Linked DNA regions of Trichocoleus sp. FACHB-46. Each later gene encodes a partner of the first gene's protein in a complex. Links are inferred from orthologs where the notes say so. Each region holds a gene or a part of one and is shown on either strand. Other genes may lie near its edges.

Region 1 (2,959 bases):
TTGGCTGAGCAGCTATTTGAGAAGTTTGGTCGAGACAAATACTACGACATCGCGATCGAGCTAGAGCGAGCTGTAGAAGAAAAGCTAGGTTCCAAGGGAATTTACCCCAACGTTGATTTCTACTCTGGTCTGGTTTATAGCAAATTGGGCATTCCCACCGATTTGTTTACGCCTGTCTTTGCCATCTCTCGGGTAGCTGGCTGGCTAGCTCACTGGAAAGAACAACTGGCCGAAAACCGCATTTTCCGCCCCACCCAGATCTATACCGGGACTCACGAAGCGCCCTACATTCCGATCGAAAAGCGCTAGTTTTTCTTCCCTATCAACGCTATAACTTAGCTGCGATCGCCCCCTAGATCTACTAGTGATGGGTCATGCCCCCCTTGCTGTTCGGGATCAAGCTTGTCAGGATAAGCAAAGTGACGATTTTCAGGAACTCCAGCCCTCAAGCGTGTTGTTTGGGGGTTTTTTGTATGGCAATTCCTAATGAGTTGTGAAAGGCCCTCCACAGGAAGTACGCCTCTCACAACTCGCTAAAAATTTTCTATGGAATCCATAGAGTTTTAGCAAATTAGATTTTTAGATGGGTTGAAGTGAGGGCAGAGCCGCCATCCTCAGTTAAAAATGCTAGGGCTTTAATAGGTACAACTTCTTATGGCTAAGACCGCTGACAAGCCCGTCCAGCGATATACTAGGCACTGTAGAAGTCAAACATTCTTCATAAAGAAACTTAAGTGATCAGTCCATTCTAGTTAGCTGCTGGATTGAGAATTTAGACAGCGACCACAAACTATAAAGTTGCCCACTCAGCAGCTTTTAATTTGGTTGAACGAACTCAGCGATCGCCATTATTGAAAACATGAATCCAGGAATTGACCTACAAGGAAGTTTTATCCAAGCGCTTGTGCAGCTAGGCTTACCCGCCGATGTTGCCAGACTCGTTTGGCTGCCCCTGCCGATGGTTGTAATGCTTCTAGGCGCTACCGTCGGTGTGTTGGCTTGTGTTTGGCTAGAGCGGAAAATCTCAGCCGCCGCTCAACAACGGATTGGCCCAGAGTTCATTGGTCCTTTGGGAGCCCTCGCTCCGGTGGCTGACGGCCTCAAGCTAGTCCTGAAAGAGGATATTATTCCGCTCAAAGCCGACCCTATCCTGTTTACCCTAGGACCCGCGATCGTCGTGATTCCGGTATTTCTGTCCTACCTAATCGTACCTTTCGGACAGAATCTGTTAATCACTGACCTGAACATTGGCGTCTTTCTCTGGATTGCCCTCTCTAGCATTGCCCCCATTGGCCTGCTCATGGCTGGGTATGCCTCGAATAACAAATATTCCTTGATCGGGGGACTGCGGGCAGCCGCTCAGTCAATCAGCTACGAAATCCCCCTGGCTTTGTCGGTCTTAGCGATCGTAATGATGTCGAACAGCCTCAGCACGATTGACATCGTCAACCAACAAGCGGGCTACGGCATTCTAGGATGGAATATTTGGCGGCAACCTGTAGGCTTCTTGATTTTCTGGATTGCTGCCCTCGCTGAATGTGAGCGCCTCCCCTTTGACTTACCAGAAGCGGAAGAAGAACTGGTCGCTGGCTATCAAACTGAGTACACCGGAATGAAGTTTGGCCTCTTCTACCTCGGTTCCTATGTCAACTTGGTCCTCTCAGCCCTCTTCGTCGCTGTGCTATACCTGGGTGGTTGGGAATCCCCCATTCCCCTAGGTTTAATTTCCAACTGGTTCGGCATTAGCGAAACGACGCCTTGGTTGCAAATTATCACTGCAACTTTGGGCATCACCATGACCCTGCTGAAAGCCTATTTCCTGATCTTCCTGGCGATCTTGCTGCGTTGGACAGTACCACGGGTACGGATTGACCAACTCCTCGACTTAGGATGGAAGTTTCTTCTACCTGTAGGCTTGGTGAACTTATTACTGACTGCGGCCCTTAAGCTCACCCTTCCCTTTGCCTTTGGTGGCTAGGTTGGGTAGCTAAAACTACAGCTTAGACAGCCTCGGATGAAGCTGGATATCGAATTGTTAGCCAACTGTATCCTGACTTCATCCCTCTCCCTTCAAGAAGTAAGCTCCATCCTTCATCCTTCAAGAACGGTGACTCCATGCTCAAGTTCCTCAAACAAGTTGGCGACTACACCAAAGAGGCGGTACAAGCCGCTCGCTTCATTGGTCAAGGCTTATCTGTAACCTTCGACCACATGCGCCGACGACCCATTACAGTCCAGTATCCCTACGAAAAACTAATTCCCTCTGAGCGGTTTCGGGGGCGGATTCACTTTGAGTACGACAAATGTATCTCCTGTGAAGTTTGCGTCCGAGTTTGTCCGATCAACCTGCCAGTCGTAGATTGGGAATTTAACAAAGAAACCAAGAAGAAACAGCTCAAGCACTACAGCATTGACTTTGGAGTTTGCATCTTCTGCGGTAACTGTGTGGAATATTGCCCCACCAACTGTCTGTCGATGACGGAAGACTACGAGCTATCAACCTACGATCGCCACCAACTGAACTATGACAACGTGGCTCTAGGTCGCTTGCCGTATAAAGTCACAGATGACCCAATGGTGACACCGCTACGAGAGCTAGTTTACTTACCCAAAGGTGTCATGGACCCTCATGATCTGCCCCCCGGTAGCCAGCGAGCAGGCCAGCGCCCGGAAGAGATTTCGGAACAGCTTGAGCAAAATTCTGAGAAGACCCAAGCCTAATTAGCTTGACGCGCATGCATTCTAAGGAGATTAAAGGATAGTGAATCTAGCGGAAGGAGTTCAGATTGTCTCATTCGGCCTGCTAGGTCTGATGATGATTGGGGCAGCTCTTGGTGTGGTACTGCTGTCTAATATCGTTTACTCAGCCTTCTTGCTTGGTGGTGTGTTCATCAGCATTGCTGGGCTATACATTTTGCTGAATGCGGGCTTTGTCGCTGCGGCTCAAGTGCTTATCTAC
Region 2 (3,066 bases), 190 kb from region 1 along the record:
AAACCGTAGAGGCTGAGAAACAGTAAGAACCCCAGCCCCAAACCTCCGAAGATTAGTAAATTTTTCTGCCCAGGGGTGAGTTGGTTGACTCCAAGGCCATAGCTTAAGTTTTCCCGAAAACCGGAAGCGGCACCTGCTGGTCCAACACTTGTAAACTGTGTAACTTTGGCACCGCAAACTGGACAGCGCCAATCAGCAGGCAACTCTTCAAAAGCAGTTCCTGGGGGAATTTGACGCTTGTCATCCCCCTTCACCGGTTCGTAGACATAGCCACATGCTCTACACTCATGGCGGTCTAGAGATTGAGGATCAACAGCTTCAGTGCTCATGACGAGAAAAACAGAGGGGTGAGGATTTGATCTAGGCCAACGATCTATATAGAAGATCTATATAAAAGATCTCTTCCTTAAAATATCTGTTAAAGATTATGACACACCCTGTTAATCTTCCTGTCATGTGCCTGTCGTTTCCCACCAAGTGCTAACTATAAAAATTCTGAAACCAACTCTATGGCTTACTTGTAATGGCACCCTGCCACTCTTAGAGCAGCCAGCAAAAGAGATTTACGATGCAGTAAATGTATTGAGTGGAGTGATGCACCAGGAATTTATACTCAAGAAGTGGGTAAGTGGGTTGAGTCCTAAGGCCAATTTAGCTTGACTGAAGGATGAACTCGGCAGTTTCTGTCGAGCCACCTCATAAGGCGCTCCAGTTTACGGTGAGCGTGTCAAAATGTAAATGAAAAGCAGCGCAAGTTCTTTCACTAAAGCGGTAGTTATTAGCAGTGTTTGTTCTTAGTGGTTACGAGTACTTTTTAGGCTTTTTAATTATCTGTAGCCTGGTACCTGTCCTGGCCCTGAGCGCGTCTAAGTTATTGCGCCCTCGGCTCCGAGGTCCTGAGCGTCGCACCACCTACGAGTCAGGGATGGAACCCATTGGGGGTGCCTGGATTCAGTTCAACATTCGCTACTACATGTTTGCCCTAGTCTTTGTCATCTTTGACGTAGAGACAGTGTTCTTGTACCCCTGGGCCGTCGCGTTCAACCAATTGGGGTTGCTAGCTTTTATCGAAGCCCTAGTTTTTATTGCGATTCTCGTGATTGGTCTAGTTTACGCTTGGCGTAAAGGAGCTTTGGAATGGTCATGAGTCCCAAAGATGCGGCTCAAAATGGCGGAATTTTGCAGCCAAATGAACAAATTATCAACCCCATTGAGCGTCCCCAAGTGACGCAAGCGCTGTCAGAGAATGTCATTTTAACGACTGTAGATGACCTTTATAACTGGGCGCGCCTCTCTAGCTTGTGGCCTCTGTTATATGGAACTGCCTGTTGTTTTATTGAATTTGCGGCTCTCATCGGCTCCCGCTTTGACTTCGATCGCTTTGGTTTAATTCCGCGTTCTAGCCCGCGTCAAGCTGATTTGATTATCACTGCGGGCACGATCAACATGAAGATGGCTCCCGCTTTAGTCCGTTTGTACGAGCAGATGCCTGATCCGAAGTACGTGATTGCAATGGGTGCTTGCACAATTACGGGTGGAATGTTTACCGTAGACTCGCCTACCACAGTGCGCGGCGTGGATAAGTTGATTCCTGTCGATGTCTATTTACCCGGTTGTCCCCCACGTCCAGAAGCAATCATCGATGCAATCATCAAGCTGAGAAAGAAAATCGCCAATGACTCGATGCAAGAGCGCGGCAAGCAGGGCCAAACTCATCGCTACTACAGCATTGCTCACAAGATGAAGCAGGTGCCTGACATCACGACGGGGACTTATCTGCAAGTTCCAAGTCGTCAAGCGCCACCTAAGGAACTTACAGAAGCAATGGGCCTACCCGTTCCACCCGCTTTGAAAGCCGCAGAGAAGGAGGAAATTCGTCGTGGCTGAAGAATCTAATGCCCCTGAAAATGGAGCGGAACAGGCTCAGACACCAGCTCCTATCGTCGAGGCTGGTAGAATCTCCAAGTGGCTGAGTGAGAACGGATTTGAGCATGAGTCCTTAGGGCCTGATCGCTCTGGCGTAGAAATGCTCAAGGTCGATCGCGATTTTCTGATTCCGATCGCGACTGCTCTTTATGCTTATGGCTTCAACTACCTCCGCTGCCAAGGTGGATATGACGCGGGGCCTGGGCAAGAGTTAGTTAGCTTCTATGACCTCACCAAGGTCAGTGACTACAGCGATCGCCCAGACGAAGTGAGAATTAAAGTATTTCTCCCTCGCGAAGAGCCCAGAATTCCCTCCGTCTATTGGATTTGGAAGACTGCCGACTGGCAAGAGCGAGAAGCTTTTGACATGTTTGGCATTGTCTACGAGGGACACCCTGACCTGAAGCGCCTGCTGATGCCCGAAGATTGGGTGGGCTGGCCGCTCCGCAAAGACTATATCTCGCCCGACTTCTACGAGTTGCAAGACGCTTACTAATTTGAGTTTGCTGCGAACAATTTAAACCTCTCCCCGCCTACGGCACCCCTCTCCTTCAAGGAGAGGGGATGGGGGAGAGGTTCTTTGTTTGAGACTTAAGCCGTTTTTGACCAGGAAACGTAAGGTAGTTTGGCAGCAGTCGCCCGAATTTGATCGGCTTGGGCGACGAGTTGACCGCAAGCATCCCAAGTGCCACTGGTGAACATTTGCCATGGACCTGCACCCATCGTCACGGGAAGGGTAAGGTCCCCACATTGCACCTGCATGGTTTCCAGGTCTACTTTGACTTCTGCCTGAGGATTAGCCGCGATCGCCTCTTGTAACTGCTTAGCATCTTCTGGAGCCGCCATCACACAAGGCACTCCTAACGCCACACAGTTACCAAAAAAGATTTCTGCAAAACTCTCACCCACGATCGCTTCAATACCCCATTTAGCAAGAGCTTGAGGCGCATGTTCACGCGAGGAACCACAGCCGAAGTTGCCGTTGACTACTAGGATCTTGGCTCCTTGGTACTGCGCCTGATCAAAAGGATGCTGCCCTTGGGTTTGAATGCGATCGTCTGCAAATACTTGTGCGCCTAAACCATCAAACGTGACACAGCGCAAGAACCGCGCTGGAATGATGCGATCAGTGTCAATATC

Evidence for each region. The genes of interacting proteins can lie anywhere in the genome.
Region 2: the proteins of nuoH (region 1) and H6F72_RS13450 are in contact, whole or in part, in a crystal structure (PDB 6Y11), measured with the Thermus thermophilus proteins. The link is inferred for Trichocoleus sp. FACHB-46 from one-to-one orthologs. Residues at the interface, in WP_096411122.1 of Thermus thermophilus: Arg36, Val44, Arg45, Met46, Gly47, Pro48, Asn49, Arg50, Val51, Leu57, Gln58, Ala61, Asp62, Ile64, Lys65, Ile67, Phe68, Lys69, Glu70, Ile72, Val74, Glu223, Ala224, Glu225, His233, Thr234, Glu235, Tyr236, Ser237, Trp241; in WP_096411117.1 of Thermus thermophilus: Arg16, Glu17, Gly18, Leu24, Leu27, Val28, Trp30, Gly31, Arg32, Asn34, Ser35, Trp37, Thr54, Asp55, Ala56, Asp59, Ala61, Arg62, Phe63, Gly64, Glu66, Val67, Phe68, Arg69, Ala70, Ser71, Arg73, Gln74, Ala75, Asp76.

Annotation. Positions count from the first base shown.
Region 1 is NZ_JACJOD010000022.1:103,936-106,894, forward strand. The notes cover bases 106-2,918. They hold nuoH (NADH-quinone oxidoreductase subunit NuoH), read left to right. Parts: upstream 106-859; coding sequence 860-1,978; downstream 1,979-2,918. Other genes in these bases: H6F72_RS12600 (citrate synthase), read left to right, coding at 106-309; ndhI (NAD(P)H-quinone oxidoreductase subunit I), read left to right, coding at 2,116-2,721; H6F72_RS12615 (NADH-quinone oxidoreductase subunit J), read left to right, coding at 2,762-2,918. Outside these bases: more of H6F72_RS12600, read left to right, coding at 1-105; more of H6F72_RS12615, read left to right, coding at 2,919-2,959. UniProt on the Escherichia coli protein: NDH-1 shuttles electrons from NADH, via FMN and iron-sulfur (Fe-S) centers, to quinones in the respiratory chain. The immediate electron acceptor for the enzyme in this species is believed to be ubiquinone.
Region 2 is NZ_JACJOD010000022.1:297,838-300,903, reverse strand. Bases 96-3,015 are described here. They hold H6F72_RS13450 (NADH dehydrogenase subunit K), read left to right. Parts: upstream 96-1,143; coding sequence 1,144-1,887; downstream 1,888-3,015. Other genes in these bases: leuD (3-isopropylmalate dehydratase small subunit), read right to left, coding at 2,518-3,015; H6F72_RS13445 (NAD(P)H-quinone oxidoreductase subunit J), read left to right, coding at 1,880-2,422; ndhC (photosynthetic/respiratory NAD(P)H-quinone oxidoreductase subunit C), read left to right, coding at 785-1,147; H6F72_RS13460 (rubredoxin), read right to left, coding at 96-329. Outside these bases: more of H6F72_RS13460, read right to left, coding at 1-95; more of leuD, read right to left, coding at 3,016-3,066. UniProt on the Escherichia coli protein: NDH-1 shuttles electrons from NADH, via FMN and iron-sulfur (Fe-S) centers, to quinones in the respiratory chain. The immediate electron acceptor for the enzyme in this species is ubiquinone.